Regions from separate parts of the Paenarthrobacter nicotinovorans genome, predicted to be linked through region 2. Evidence: riboswitches for the same ligand, from Rfam matches in the RefSeq annotation. Region 2 holds a riboswitch; each other region holds the start of a gene.
What was found. A riboswitch is a leader RNA that binds a small molecule or an ion and turns the genes downstream of it on or off. The one in region 2 is predicted to bind glycine.

Region 1 (5,277 bases), 960 kb from region 2:
CGGGCCCTCGGGGCACCAGTGTCCTCGAACGGTTGCTCGCGAATTGGGCTGCGAAGAGAGCTGGAGGCGCCACCCTGCAGATCCATGTGGTGGATCCGTACCCCGCCGGCTCCGGACACGTGTGGCAGCCGGAACAGTCGCGCCTCTACCTGATGAACACCCAGTCGTTCTATCCCACCCTCATCCCCGAGGATTCCGGATTGGCGGCACCGTTGGCGGGTGGTTCCTTCGACCAGTGGCGCGAGGCCCGGCGTCGCGACGGTGCCGGGCTGAACGACGCCGAAAAGGCAGAGCTGGCCACGCTCGAGTCCCACGATTTCCCCAGCCGTGCGCTGTACGGGCGGTACCTGCGCCAAACCCTGGCCGGGTTGCTGGAGCGGAAGCCCGAGGGCGTGGAAGTCACCTTCCATGAAACGCTCGCCGTTGCGGCGCGGCCCGTGGACGGGATGTTCGACGTCGAACTGGTCGACGGCGGCACGCTCACCGTCGATTCGGTGGTGCTGGCTCTGGGTCACATCGAATCACGGCTGAATCCGGAGCAGAAATCATTCAAGCGCGCAGCTGACGAGTTGGGCCTGCTGTACTTCCCGCCGGCACCGCCCGCCGACGTTGACTGGCAGGTTGTGCCGGACAATGAGCCGGTTCTTGTCCGCGGCATGGGCTTGAACTTCTTTGATGTGATGGGTCAGCTGACCGAAGGCCGCGGCGGCAAGTTCCTTGAAGCCGGAGCGCCCGGTGCCGGGGTGTTGGAGTACCGGGCCTCGGGCCGGGAGCCCAGGATCATCGCCGCGTCACGCAGGGGAACGCCGTACCGGGCCAAAGCCGGTTTGGAGGGCTATTACCCGCGCAGCATCACCATGCGCTACCTGACCGAGGACGCAGTGGACCGGTTCCGGGCCGCAGGCATCCAGCCCGGCTTCGACCATGACCTGTGGCCCTTGCTGCACCGGGACGCGCTGTGGGCCTATTATTCGACGCTGGCCCGGTCCCAGCCGGCCGCGATCAAGGACCCGGCGCAGTTCCTGGCCGACCTCGAAGACGCGCTCCAACCGCATGCCCACACCACGGCAAACTGGGAAAGCGACGTGGAGGTCCTGGTTGAAAAGCATGTGGTGGCATCACGGCGTTTGAACCTGCGCGGGCTCGCGGCGCCGTTGGCGGGCCGGACGTTCGCGTCACGGCGTGACCTGGATGCTGCGATCACCGCGTACCTGGACGACGACGCGCGGCGTTCGGCGCTGGGCGAATCGGACCCCGTGAAGATGGCCATCGGCGCGCTCCACACCGGCCGTGCCATCCTCAAGACCGTTGTAGCCGACGGCGGCATCACCGACGAGTCCTGGCTGGCAGGGCTGCGCGGCTGGTTCGAGTCGTTTGTCGAAGGGTTGGCCAGCGGACCTCCTGCGCTGCGTTCGGAGCAGCTGGCCGCCTTGGCGCGTGCCGGCGTCGTGAGTTTTGTGGGACCGGACCCCAAGTTCAGCGTCGATCGTGGCGCAAAAGTGTTCCGGGCGGCGTCACCCTGGGTCCACGAGGGGCCCGCTGAAGCACGCACCCTGATCGAAGCGATGTCACCCGCCAACAGGGTGGGCATCAACATTTCTCCGCTGCTCGAGCAGCTCATGGCCGACGGCCTGGTGCGGACCAAGATCATGATGAGTGTGGAGGGGACGCCCATGCAAACCACCGGCCTGGACGTTGAGCCGCACCCTTACCGTCCCCTTGCCGCCAACGGATCCATCACGGAAAACATGTACGTTCTGGGCTTGCAGTTGTCCGCGTCGCAGTGGGGCAATGCCATTGCCGCCGAAGCCCGTCCCCGCTCCGGGCGGGCCTATGCCAGCGGCCAGCGGACCTTGCGGGACGCTGACGAGATCGCCCGCAGCATCCTGGGCCTCTAGCCGTCACAGGCTTGCGTTGCCTGCCAGCCTTCGTTACTGTGTGAGCTGCATCACCCGCAAGGGTGTGCGCGCTTTTGATCTGCGGCGGGAGAGTCCTGCCGGTACATCCCGTCAGGCGCCGTAGGAGCAAACCCTCCCCAGGAATCTCTCAGGCCCATGTACCGCCGCGGCGAGGCAACTCTGGAAAGCAGTCCGGCCATACCGGACTCACCGAAGGTGCAAGCAGGCCCATGCCCGCGGAAACTCTCAGGTCCACGTACAGAGCGGGGAGGAACCCGAATCAATGCGGCACCTTGTGCCGCCTGAACGACGGAGTTCCTTTGACGATTCATCCTTCCGCGAGTGCCGGTTCACCCCATCTCGAACGCCAGCTCAGCAACCGCCACATCCAGCTCATAGCCATCGGTGGAGCGATTGGCACCGGCCTTTTCATGGGCTCGGGAAAGACCATTTCCGCAGCCGGCCCATCCGTCATTTTTGTGTACATGATCATCGGCTTCATGCTGTTCTTCGTCATGCGTGCCATGGGCGAACTGCTCCTCAGCAACCTGAACTACAAGTCCTTCAGCGATTTCGCCGCTGACCTCCTGGGCCCTTGGGCCGGGTTCTTCACCGGCTGGACCTACTGGTTCTGCTGGGTCATTACCGGGATCGCCGACGTGATCGCCATCGCCGGCTACTCCAAGGAATTGTGGCCTTCCCTGCCCTTGTGGGTTCCGGGACTCATCACCATCGGCATTCTCCTGCTCCTGAACCTGGCCACCGTGAAGGCCTTCGGTGAGACGGAGTTCTGGTTCGCGCTCATCAAGATCGTGGCCATCGCTGCGCTCATCATTGTTGGCCTGTTCATGATCTTCAGCGGCTTCGAGTCCGACGCCGGTCCGGCCGGTTTCTCCAACCTGTGGAGCCATGGCGGCTTCTTCCCGAACGAGTTCATGGGCTTCGTGGCCGGTTTCCAGATCGCCGTGTTCGCGTTCGTGGGCATCGAACTGGTGGGCACCACCGCTGCCGAAGCCAAGGACCCGGAGAAGAACCTCCCCAAGGCCATCAACTCGATCCCCATCCGGGTTCTGCTGTTCTACGTCGGTGCCCTCATCATCCTCATGTCCGTCACACCGTGGACGCAGTTCGCCGCCGGCCACAGCCCGTTTATCGCGATGTTTTCCCTGGCAGGCCTCGGCGCAGCGGCCACCATCGTCAACCTCGTGGTGCTGACATCGGCCATGTCCTCTGCCAACTCCGGCATCTATTCCACGTCCCGCATGGTGTTTGGTCTCGCCCAGGAGGGCGACGCGCCCAAGGTGTTTGGCGCCCTCTCCGGACGCAAAGTACCCCGCAACGCCCTGTTCCTGTCCTGCGTCCTGCTGCTGTCCGGCGTCGTGCTCATGTACGCCGGCCAGGACGTTGGCAAGGCCTTCGACATGGTGACCACAGTGTCCGCGGTGTGCTTCGTGTTCGTTTGGTCGATCATCCTGGCCAGCTACCTTGCCTTCAGGAAGCGCCGGCCACACCTGCACGAGTCGTCAGCGTTCAAGATGCCCGGTGGCGTGGTGATGGTTTGGGTGGTGTTCGCGTTCTTCGCTTTCGTGCTGTGGGCCCTTACCACCCAGCCGGACACCCTGATTGCCTTGCTCGCCACCCCCGTGTGGTTTGTGATTCTGGGGGTCGCGTGGATCATCCTTCGGCGCCGGCCCGCGCATCTGGCACGCTACGCGGAGTTCCAGGCTGAATTGCAGCGGGATGCTGAGAGGACGGCCGAGCCGGAGCCGGCCACCAAGTAGGCTTCCCGAACGCAAAAGCAGGGCCCTTCACGCTGGCTGCGTGGAGGGCCCTGCTTATGTTGCTTTTGCCGGGAGTGGTCAGCCCCTCAAGCACTTCTGGTAGTCCAACCAGGCGAAGGCATACCGCAGCCAGCCCGCGATGTCGTACCACTTGGACGGCTTGGTGGGTGGGGTGCACTGGGGCGGTTGCGGTCCGCTGTCCGCCACAGTGATCAGAGCCTTCACCACCGTTCCACTTTCGACGGCGGTCAGCACCAGGGTGCCGGTACCTGCAGCTGCCGCCGCGGGAACCTTGAGGTTCACCGTTGCCGCGCCTGCCGTCACCGGCACGGAACCGAGCGCCACAGCGGCGCCCTTGCTGTCCACGAAGACGGCGTTCAGCGAGGCGTTGGCCGGGCTGCCGATCGACGTCAGGTTCAGCTTGGAAACAGCCAGGGTGATGGGCTCACCGGCCTTCACCTGGGCCGCCGTCGAGTTGGCGACGGCAACCGAACGGCGCCCGAAGTCCGGGGACACCGGGTTGTGTTCGCGCAGGTACTTGATCCACGCATCACGGTCCACCAGGCCGGTGTCCTTGGTGTTGCTGCCCTCCTTGAAGACCCGGAAGTTGTCACCGCCGGTTGCCAGGAAGCTGAAGGTGCCGATCCTGTACAGCTTGGCGGGGTCGATCACGGCGCCGTTTACCCAGATGCCGGTGATGCGGTCACCTGCAGGGCGGGCGGCGTCATAGGTGTAGTTGACGTTCTTGGACAGACCCAGCTGCTGGTACGGGCGGCTGGGAACAGTGCCGTCCGGGTTGGTCTGCCACTGCTGTTCAAGAAGTGTCTTGAACTGCGTGCCGGTCAGGGACGTAGTCCAGAGGTTGTTCACGAACGGCAACACCGCGTTGGCCTCGGCGTAGGTGATGGTGCCGTCCGGTGCGTAATAGAGCTCGTTGCGCAGGCCGCCGGGATTTACGACGCCGATCTCCGCCGAGCCCAGTTCAGGCGCCTTGAGCGTGTCCACCAGTGAGTCCGCCACCAGGTTTCCCAGCGTGGACTCGCTCGCGCGGTCGTCACGCTTGGGAGCCCCGCCGGCGGGGTCCGGGGTGAAAGCGGTGGTGATATCAGCGGTCACTGCACCCACCGGCTGGTTGCCGATCTCGGCAGCCTGGGCAAGGGCCTTGTCCACGATGGTCTTCACTGCCGCCACCCGCGGGTAGCTGGCCACGAGGCTCTCGGCGGTATCGGTCGTCCGGTCCACCACAGCGGCCTTGTAGGCGGTGACGGACTTGCTTGCGGTGTCTACCGTAAGCGTCACGCTGCCCACGTTTTCGCCGTAGTTGCCGGTCTGCACGATCGGCCGGGTCTTGCCTGTGGGCTGGCCGTTGGCGTCCAGGACCGGTGCGTCCCAGGCATACTCCTTGTGCGTGTGGCCGGTGAAGATGGCAGCGACGTCAGGAGTGGTTTCGTTGACCAGTTTGGCGAACGGTCCGCCTGCTGCGACTTCCTGTTCCAAAGTGGCGCCTTCGGGCGTGCCGGAAGCGGCGCCGTCGTGGTTCTCCACAATGATCAGGTCTGCCAGGTTCTCAGCCTTGATTTTTGCCGCCACGCGGTTGA
Region 2 (5,277 bases):
CGAGACATCGCCACCGAACTTGCCCGGCTGGGCCAAGCCAACCAGCGCGTTGAGGTTGGCGCCGTCAACGTACACCTGGCCACCGGCTGCGTGGACCGCATCGCAGACTTCGCGGACGTCGGCGTCGTACACACCGTGCGTGGACGGGTACGTGATCATGATGCAGGAGAGCGCGTCCTTGTTGGCCTCGATCTTGGCCTTCAGGTCGTCGTGGTCGATCGTGCCATCGGATGCCGCCGCCACGACGACAACCTTCATTCCGGCCAGCACCGCGGAGGCAGCGTTCGTGCCGTGGGCCGAGGCCGGGATGAGGCACACGTTGCGCTGCTCATCGCCGCGGGACAGGTGGTAGCCGCGGATCGCCAGGAGCCCGGCAAGCTCACCCTGGGAGCCGGCGTTCGGCTGGATGGAGACCTGGTCGTAGCCGGTGATCTCGGTGAGGTCGGCTTCCAGGTCTTCGATCAGTTCGCGCCAACCGGCCGTCTGGTGGTCCGGAGCGAACGGGTGGATCGAGGCGAACTCCGGCCAGGAAATGGCTTCCATTTCGGCAGTGGCGTTGAGCTTCATGGTGCACGAGCCCAGCGGGATCATGGTGCGGTCCAGCGCGAGGTCCCGATCGGACAGCTTGCGGATATAGCGCAACAGCTGCGTCTCTGAACGATGCGTGTTGAACACCGGGTGCTGTAGGAAATCAGAGGTGCGGACTACGGATTCGGGCAGTTCGAACCCGGAGGCGTCCCCCACCGGACCGGCACCAAAGGCGACGGCTACCGCGGAGAGGACTTCCGGCGTCGTGGTTTCATCAACCGAAACCCCAACGGTGTCGGCGTCGATGATCCGCAGGTTGATGCCGCGGGCTTCGGCGGCGGCGATGACCTTGTCCGCCTTGCCGGGGACGCGGACGGTGAGGGTGTCGAAGAAGGAATCTGAGACGAGCTCGCGGCCAGCCTTCTGCAGTGCAGTGGCAAGGACGCGGGCGTGGCCGTGGACGGTTTCGGCGATCGCCTTCAGGCCTTCAGGGCCGTGGTAGACGGCGTACATCGAAGCGACGATCGCGAGCAATGCCTGTGCCGTGCAGATGTTGGAGGTGGCCTTTTCGCGGCGGATGTGCTGCTCGCGGGTCTGCAGCGCGAGGCGGTAGGCGGGGACGCCGGCGTTGTCCTTGGAGACACCGACGATGCGGCCCGGGAGCGTCCGCTCCATGCCTTCACGCACGGCCATGTAGGCCGCGTGCGGGCCGCCGAAGAACAGCGGAACACCGAAGCGCTGCGCAGTTCCGACGGCGACGTCGGCACCTTGTTCGCCCGGGGGCGTGATGAGGGTGAGCGCCAGCAAATCCGCGGCCACGGTGACCAGTGCGCCGCGTTCCTTCGCTTCGGAAATGACGCCGGAATGGTCGAAAACCCGGCCTGAAGCACCAGGCTGCTGGAGGACGACGCCGTTGATGTCGCCGTCGGGCAGACCGGCGGAGAGGTCCGCGACCTCCACCTCGAAGCCCAGCGCCTCAGCACGGCCCTTCACGATGGCGATGGTCTGCGGAAGGAGGTCGGCGTCCAAAACAGTCTTGCCATCCTTGGCCGTCTTGTTCTTGTTGGCCCGGCGCATCAGCAACACGGCCTCGGCCACCGCGGTGGCTTCATCCAGCAGGGAAGCGTTCGCCACGGGAAGGCCGGTGAGATCCTGCACCATGGTCTGGAAGTTGAGGAGCGCTTCAAGGCGGCCCTGGGAAATTTCCGGCTGGTACGGCGTGTAGGCCGTGTACCACGCGGGAGCTTCCAGGATGTTGCGGCGGATGACCGGGGGCGTGACGGTGTCGTAGTAGCCCTGGCCGATCATCTGGACCGCGGTCTTGTTCTTGGATGCGAGCTTCCGCAGTTCGGCGAGGACCTGCACCTCGGTGAGGGCATCCTGCAGTTTCAGGGCCGTGTCCTGGCGGATGGAATCGGGGACGGCTACGTCCACCAGGCCGTCGACAGAGTCGTAGCCGATGGCCTTGAGCATGGTGTCAACGTCGGCCTGGCGCCGGGCGCCGATGTGCCGGTCCGCGAAAGCGGTGGGGGTTGATTGAACAGTCAAGAGGAACTCCATGATTCAGGCGCCCACTGAGCGCCACGATGATGTGGGTTCCTCCCCGCTCTGTATTGGACCTGAGAGATTCCGCAGGAATGGTTGCCTGCTTGCACCGTCGGTGAGCCCGGTTACCCGAACTGCTTTCCAGAGTTGCCTAACCGCGGCGGTACATGGGCCTGAGAGATTCCTGGGGAGGATTTGCTCCTACGGCGCCTGACTGGATGTACCGGCAGGACTCTCCCGCCGCAGATCAAAAGCGTTGTGTCACGCGAGTGACACGCTTCACACCATAGCGTGGGGTTTCGCAAAAGTGCAAGCAAGCGGCCCCTACCCGTGCATGGCCTCGTGGATCTGAAGGGCGAACCAGAGCTGGGCCACCGTGGAGGTTTCACCCATGTCCAGGCCCGTCAGCTCACCGATTTTCCGGATCCGGTAGATGATGGTTTGCCGGTGCGTGAACAGGGTTGCCGCCGTCTTTTGCCAGGACCGCTGCGAGTCCAAATACGTCCGCAACGTGACAATGAGATCGCCTTCCTGGCTCTGCTCGTAGTCGAAAACCGGACCCAACAACCGCCGGACCAGAGCCGTTCCCTCCTCAACCCCGGTCAGGCCCAACCAGGACGGGCCCTGGGCATAACGGGCCAAACCCAGCTTGTTGGCCCGGGCCGAACCGAGCGCCCAGAGGGATTCCTGCAACGCGCGTTGGATATTCGCAACGGCTGCCGGCGCACTTATCCCGATCGCGGCATCCACACCGGCGCAATGGACCAGAACTTCTTCTGCCGTGTCCGCCGGGACCACCACATGGAACCTGTTGTTCCGCTTCAACGACGCCGACGCAACCCCGTGCCGCCACAGTTCGATGTGGACGTTCGCCAGCCGGTCGCCGTCGTCGGCTGAGATCGAGGCGACCACGAAGCCCTGTGCCGGAACCTCGAAAGCTGCCAGCCTGCTTTCCATGTCCGCCGTGCCGAGCCTGCCGTCGAAGGCCTGGAGCAGGAACTCGCCGGCCAGGCGGTGGCGGCCTTCCAAAGATAGGACGATGCGCGAAAGCTGCAGTCCCAGCACGGTTGCGGCGTGCAGGAGCACGACGGCGTCCGGGTGCGGTTCGCTGTTGGGCAGCACCACCAAAAGCGCATTCGCGTGGGTGGGGATATCCATGGTCAGGACGTGCCTGCCCCGAACACGGTGCCACTGGAAGTTCTTCCCGGCAGGGGTCACCTGCCCCGACGACGGCGCCCAGGCATCAGCGAGGAACTCCGGGAGTGCCTTCCCATCGGGGTGCCAGGGATGGAGGCAGCGGCGATCCACGACGAACAGGTCCGCGTCCAACTCGGTCGCCAGCCGCTGTACGAGGCTCTGCCAATGGTCCTCGGAGGCACCTGCGGTGCGGAGCAGATCATAGACGCGCGCCGTCTGCCGGAGCCGACGGGACTCTTCGAGCAGCGAGGACTCCGCAACCGACCTGGCGATCGCGATGAACGGCAACGGATACGGAATGTTGACCAGGGGCAAGGGGAGCCGATCGCACGCCGCCAGGAATTCCGCGGTCAGGGTCGGCGCGTGCATCTTCTCTCCGATGGCCAGGGCGCTGGCACCGCTGTCCATCAGGGCCTCCGCGAGCGCCACTTGCCCGTCAGCGTCCGCCGGGATGGAGAGGCCGTTGGTCATCATGAGTTCGCCGCCCGTGACCCACTCCCAGAGCCGGGGCAGGTCCGAGGTGTGAGCCCACGTGATGCGGTTATCCATTCCTGCCGAGCCGGCCAGGATTGTCAGGCCCAGCTGCGGTTCGGCGACGAGTTCAGCGACGGTGATTGCCATGCCTTGGCCTCCCGGGGTGTGCCGGATGGTCGCCAGCACCGTTTAGACAAATGTATATGCAACTTAATCATTTGTAGTCGATCTACAGATAGTCGGAGTGACGCCGGTCACCCAAGAATTGAATGACTACTTCCCCGCTCCCCAAGAGCACTCACGAGAGAGGGTTGCAATGAGCGCAACAAGCAACCTCATTGACGATGCCCCACTGACCGCGTTCCACAAAAAGCTGACGTTCTTCGCCTCCGGCGGTCCGTTCATCGATGGCTACGCGTTGTCGATCATCGGCATCGCCCTGATCACAATGACCCCCGGACTGCAGCTGAGTACCGGGGAAATTGGACTGATCGGTGCCGCCAGCCTGGTAGGCATCTTCTTCGGCGGCGCCGTCTTCGGGTGGCTCACGGACAAGATCGGCCGCCACAAAATGTATATTGCCGACCTCATAGCACTGGCCGTCTTCTCGCTGCTGAACGGCTTTGCCACTGAGGTCTGGCAAGTAGTCCTGTGCAGGTTCTTCCTGGGGATGGCCATCGGCGCCGACTACCCCATCGCCACGTCGCTCCTGGCAGAGTTCCTGCCCAAGAAGCACCGCGGCCGCCTGCTTGGGGCCACCTTTGTGGTCTGGGCTGTTGGCGCAGCGGTCGCCTACGCCGTCGGATTCCTGCTCCGCGACATGGGGCCGGACGCTTGGCGCTGGATGGTCGCCAGCCCGGCGATCTTCGCCATCATCACCCTGCTGTGCCGGCTCGGGACACCTGAGTCGCCACGCTGGCTGCTGTCACGTGGTCGCCGTGAGGAGGCTGATGCAGTCATCAAGAAGGTCTACGGACAGCAGTATGGGCTGGCTGATATCGCTTCCGACAGCGAGGGACCGGCGAAGCAAGGCAGGCTCCTGGACATTTTCCGGGGCCAGTTCTGGAAGCGGACGTTGTTTGTTTCCATTTTCTGGACAGCCCAGGTGATCCCACTCTTTGCTGTGTACACCTTCGCCCCTGACCTTCTGGCATCCTTCGGAATGCACGGAGACGCCAACCTCTACGGAGGATCGTTCTTGATTTCCATGTTGTTTGTTGTCGGTGGCATCCCCGGACTGTGGCTGGTGGAAAGAATCGGCCGACGCCGGCTGCTTCTCTGGAGCTTCGGGGTCATCGTGGTGGCCTTGGCCATCCCGGCTTTCATTCCCGACGTCCAGGCCGCGCCGTTGTTCATCGCCTTGGCCGTATTCGCTTTGGCTTCCGGCGCCTCCAGCTTCCTCGAAGTCGTCTACCCCAACGAACTTTTTCCCACCGAAGTGCGGGCAACGGCAGTGGGTTTTGGTACCGCCATCAGCCGCATCGGATCTGCCGCCAGCACTTACCTGATGCCCATCGCAATAGTGAGCTTCGG
Region 3 (5,277 bases), 1.1 Mb from region 2:
AGCACGTTGGCCACGATGGCCGTGCTAAAGACCTTGTTCTTGAACAGGGAAACATCCAGCATGGGGCTTTCGATCCTTTGCTGGCGGCGGACGAACAGAATGCCCATCACCAGGCCAAAGCCCATGAAAGCAGCAGCTGACGCACCGAAGCCGTGGACCGCGAATTCCTTGATGCCGTAAACGAAGGGCGCCATGGTGACCACGGACAGGACAATGCTGGACACATCCACCCGGCCGGGGTTGGCGTCCTTGGACTCGGGAATGAGTACCCGGCCAAAGGCAAGGAGTGGCAGAAGCAGGAATGCTGCTACCAGGAAGACGGCGCCCCACCAGAAGTGCTCCACCAGCCAGCCGCCGAAGATGGGACCAAGGGCTGCGCCGCCGGAGAATCCGGCAGCCCATACAGCGATCGCGAGCCGACGGCGGTTGGGGTCGGTAAAGATGTTCCTTATCAAGGACAACGTGGATGGCATCAGCATGGCGCCGAAGACGCCGAGTGCAGCGCGTCCGGCAATAAGCCACTCCGCGGACGGAGCGAATGCCGTAGCAGCCGAAACCGCCGCGAAGCCTGTGCTGCCGATCAGAAGCAACCGGCGTCGTCCGATCCGGTCACCAAGGTTGCCCATGGAGACCAGGAGCGCAGCGAGCACCAGCGGGTAGGCGTCAACGATCCACAGGAGCTGTATGCCGCCCACGTCCAGGGAGCGGGCGATTTCCGGCAGGGCAAAAGTGAGCGCGGTGTTATCGACGGCCACCAGCAGCACCGGGAACATCAGCAGTGCCAAGGCCGTCCAGTCGCGCCACGGTGCAGCCGGGCCCGTCAAGGGGGCGGCGGAACGGGGTGCTTGGGTTGAGGACGGCGAGAACATGCCTTTTACTGTACCGTCCAGACGGTATAGTTACAAATTCAACCCCCGCAATTCTTTAGGGAATGATGTACACATGCCACGAAAACCAGTTGCCCGGGACGCCGTCCTGGATGCCTACGAATCCCTCCTGATCGAGGTAGGGGAGCGGGCCGCTACCCTGGATGCCGTCGCCAAGAGGGCCGGTGTCTCCAAGGGCGGGCTGCTGTATCACTTCCCCAACAAGGAAGCCCTGATCAGCGCCTTGCTGGAACGCCTGGACGAGTTGGCGCAGGAGGACATTGAGCAGATGAAGGCCGCGCCGGACGGTTCGGCCGCCTACTTCATCCGGTCCTCCCTCTGGGCCGACACCCCCATGGACAGGGCCTTCGTTGCCGCCACCAGGCTCGCTGAAGTAGCCCATGAGGAAACGCGGCGGCGCTTCGCAGGAATCCAGCAGCAGTGGCTTGATGTCCTGGCCGAAGACGTAGGACCGGAGATCGCCAAGGCCGTCAGCTACATGGGCGACGGCCTTTATTTCAACGCGATGTTCGAGGGCGGGCAGGGGGCCGGCATCGCCGGTCGGGAGGCCGACGTCGAAATCCTGCTGGGGGTCCTGGACCGCCTGCGGAAGTGACTGCTCATCCATTTGCCGCAGGGCCTTGCACGTAGGACAATTAAGCCTTGTGGCGTGCCCAGCGTGGCGCCCACAGACAACTGAACATGCCTTTGATCTGCGGCGGGAGAGTCCTGCAGGCACGTGATGCAGGCGCCGTAGGAGCAAACCCTCCCCAGGAATCTCTCAGGCCCACGCACCGCCGCGGCGAGGCAACTCTGGAAAGCAGCAGGCACTCCACGCCATTGACGTGGGATGCTGTGCTCACCGACGGTGCAAGCGATTCGTTGTGCGGACAACACGCGGAAACTCTCAGGTCCAATACAGAGCGGGGAGGAACCCGAGCCGCTGTGGCGTACCCAAACGCCGCCCAAGTATTGGAGTTCCTTCGTGACGGTTAGTTCTGCCTCCACCACCTTCGTCGATCGGCATATCGGCGCCCGCCGCCAGGCCGACATTGAGACCATGCTCAAGTCCGTTGGCTACGACTCTGTTGACTCGCTGGTCGACACTGCCGTTCCGAACGACATCCGCCAGGACGTCGCCCTCACCTTGCAGAACGCGCTGAGCGAAGTCGAGGTCCTGGCCGAGCTGCGCAAGCTCGCCTCCAAGAACAAGACCGCGGTCCAGATGATCGGCCAGGGCTACTACGACACCATCACGCCGCCGGTCATCCGCCGCAACATCCTTGAGTCCCCGGCCTGGTACACCGCTTACACCCCGTACCAGCCTGAAATTTCGCAGGGCCGCCTTGAAGCACTCCTGAATTTCCAGACCATGGTCCAGGACCTCGTTGGCCTGCCTATCGCCAACGCCTCGCTGCTTGACGAAGCAACCGCCGTGGCCGAGGCCGTCCTCATGATGCGCCGCGCCAACAAGAACAAGGCCGTGCAGGACGGCAAGACTGTGCTCGACGCAGACTGCCTCCCGCAGACCATCGCCATCGTCAAGGGCCGTGCTGAAGCCCTCGGCTTCGAGGTTGAGGTTGCCGATCTTTCAGCCGGCCTTCCGGAAGGTGCCATCAACGGCGTCGTCCTCCAGCAGCCCGGTGTTTCCGGCCGCGTCTTCGACCACTCCGCCGTCATTGCCGAGGCCAAGGAACGCGGCGCACTGGTCACCGTTGCCGCCGACCTCCTTTCCCTGACGCTCATCACCCCTCCGGGTGAGCAGGGCGCTGACATCGCCGTGGGTTCCGCCCAGCGCCTGGGTGTCCCGCTCTTCTTCGGCGGCCCGCACGCGGCCTACATGGCCGTCCAGAAGGGTCTCGAGCGTTCCATGCCGGGCCGTCTGGTGGGCGTTTCCAAGGACGACGCCGGTGTCCCCGCCTACCGTCTGGCCCTGCAGACCCGCGAACAGCACATCCGCCGCGAGAAGGCCACGTCCAACATCTGCACCGCGCAGGCGCTGCTGGCCATCGTCGCTTCGATGTACGCCGTCTACCACGGCCCCGAAGGCCTGAAAGCGATCGCCGAGACCGCCCACAGCCACGCCCGCACGCTCGCAGCGTCCCTGAAGGCTGCCGGCGTCGAGGTCCTCCACGGTTCGTTCTTCGACACCCTCACGGTCCGCGTCCCGGGCAAGGCAGCAGAGATCGTCGCCGCCGCCGAGGCCAAGGGCATCAACCTGCGCGGCATCGATGCCGACACTGTTGGCATCTCCGTTGATGAGACGACTACGTCCGACATCGTCGGCCGCCTGCTCGATGTCTTTGGCGCTTCGGTCACCGATGCCGCCGAGGACTTTGCCCTGGAGGCTTCCGTTGAGCGCACCAGCGCATTCATGCAGCACCCGGTGTTCAACACCCACCGCTCCGAAACCCAGCTCCTGCGCTACATCCGCAAGCTCTCTGACCGCGACCTCGCGCTGGACCGCACCATGATCCCGCTCGGTTCCTGCACCATGAAGCTCAACGCCACTGCCGAGATGGAAGCCATTTCCTGGCCGGAGTTCGCCTCCATCCACCCGTTCGCTCCGGATTCCCAGACCGAGGGCTGGCGTGAGCTCATCAGCGACCTCGAAGCCCAGCTGACCGAAATCACCGGCTACGACCAAGTCTCCATCCAGCCCAACGCCGGTTCCCAGGGCGAGCTCGCAGGCCTGCTGGCCATCCGCGGCTACCACCTGTCCAACGGCGATGACCAGCGCAACGTCTGCCTCATCCCGGCGTCCGCGCACGGCACGAACGCTGCCTCGGCAGTGCTGGCCGGCATGAAGGTCGTGGTGGTGGCCACCGCTCCTGATGGCACCATCGACCACGTTGACCTGAAGGCCAAGATCGAAGCCCACCGCGACGCCCTTTCGGCCATCATGATCACCTACCCGTCCACGCACGGCGTGTACGACGCCGACGTCCGCGAAGTCTGCGATGCCATCCACGAGGCCGGCGGCCAGGTTTACATCGACGGCGCCAACCTCAACGCACTTGTGGGATTGGCCCAGCCGGGCAAGTTCGGCGGCGACGTCTCGCACCTGAACCTGCACAAGACCTTCTGCATCCCGCACGGCGGCGGCGGACCGGGCGTTGGCCCGGTTGCTGCCAAGGCACACCTGGCGCCGTTCATGCCCGGTGACGCGGCATCCTGGACCGAAGGCAACGATGTCCCGATTTCGGCATCCCGCTTCGGTTCGGCCGGTGTCCTCCCGATCTCCTGGGCGTACGTGAAGCTCATGGGTGGCCAGGGCCTGACCGAAGCCACCAAGTCCGCGCTGCTGGCTGCGAACTACATCGCATCGCGCCTCAACGAGCACTTCCCGGTGCTCTACACGGGTGAAGGCGGACTCGTGGCCCACGAGTGCATCCTGGACCTGCGTGAACTGACCGCGAAGACCGGCGTCACGGCCGAGGATGTGGCCAAGCGTCTCATCGACTTCGGCTTCCACGCCCCCACCCTGGCCTTCCCGGTTGCGGGTACCTTGATGGTGGAGCCCACCGAGTCCGAGGACCTCGTGGAGATTGACCGCTTCATCGAAGCCATGATCACCATCCGCAAGGAAATCGACCAGGTGGCCCACGGCGACTTCTCCGTGCAGGATTCCCCGCTTCGCCGGGCGCCCCACACGGCTGCCGCCGTCGTAACTTCTGATTGGGACCGCGCGTACCCGCGCGAGCAGGCCGCCTTCCCGGTCCACCACCTCAAGCAGGACAAGTACTTCCCGCCCGTTGGCCGCATTGACGGTGCCGCGGGCGACCGCAACCTGGTCTGCTCCTGCCCACCGATCGAAGACTTCGAAAACTAAGGACTCGTCATGACTGAGAACTACACAGCCCTTTACGAAGAACACAAGAAACTTGGCGCGTCGTTCACCGACTTCGGTGGCTGGCAGATGCCGCTCAAGTACTCCTCCGAGTTGGCCGAGCACCACGCAGTCCGCAAGTCCGCAGGCCTGTTCGACCTCTCCCACATGGGCGAAGTCTGGGTCACCGGCCCCGAAGCCGCAGCCTTCCTGGACTACGCCCTGGTGGGCAAGATCTCGGCCATGGCGGACGGCAAGGCCAAGTACTCGCTGATCTGCCAGGAAGACGGCGGCATCATCGACGACCTCATTACCTATCGCCGTGGTGCCGACAAGTTCCTGGTGGTGCCGAACGCCGGCAACGCCAAGGTTGTGGCTGACGCTTTGCTTGAACGCGCCGCCGGTTTCGACGTCGTGGTTGACGACGCCTCCGCCGAGACGTCCCTGATTGCCGTGCAGGGTCCGCTCGCCGAAGCCATCCTGCTGCGCCTGGTTCCGGCCGACCAGCACGCGCTGGTCACCGGGCTCAAGTACTACGCCGCAGTTGAGGTGACCTTCCTGGTGGCAGGCAGCGGCCAGGAC

Region 1: another riboswitch for glycine. It lies ahead of cycA (D-serine/D-alanine/glycine transporter); the one in region 2 lies ahead of gcvP (aminomethyl-transferring glycine dehydrogenase).
Region 3: another riboswitch for glycine. It lies ahead of gcvP (aminomethyl-transferring glycine dehydrogenase); the one in region 2 lies ahead of gcvP (aminomethyl-transferring glycine dehydrogenase).

The regions. Positions count from the first base shown of each region.
Region 1 covers NZ_CP089293.1:766,570-771,846, forward strand. Annotated here, with positions in the region: gene JMY29_RS03750 (FAD/NAD(P)-binding protein) at 1-1,898, shown strand, start outside; glycine riboswitch at 1,974-2,072, shown strand; gene cycA (D-serine/D-alanine/glycine transporter) at 2,219-3,679, shown strand; gene JMY29_RS03760 (ExeM/NucH family extracellular endonuclease) at 3,758-5,277, opposite strand, start outside.
Region 2 covers NZ_CP089293.1:4,127,507-4,132,783, forward strand. Annotated here, with positions in the region: gene gcvP (aminomethyl-transferring glycine dehydrogenase) at 1-2,076, opposite strand, end outside; glycine riboswitch at 2,225-2,323, opposite strand; gene JMY29_RS19220 (PucR family transcriptional regulator) at 2,398-3,891, opposite strand; gene JMY29_RS19225 (MFS transporter) at 4,061-5,277, shown strand, end outside.
Region 3 covers NZ_CP089293.1:921,407-926,683, forward strand. Annotated here, with positions in the region: gene JMY29_RS04455 (MFS transporter) at 1-869, opposite strand, end outside; gene JMY29_RS04460 (TetR/AcrR family transcriptional regulator) at 943-1,482, shown strand; glycine riboswitch at 1,576-1,673, shown strand; gene gcvP (aminomethyl-transferring glycine dehydrogenase) at 1,852-4,698, shown strand; gene gcvT (glycine cleavage system aminomethyltransferase GcvT) at 4,708-5,277, shown strand, end outside.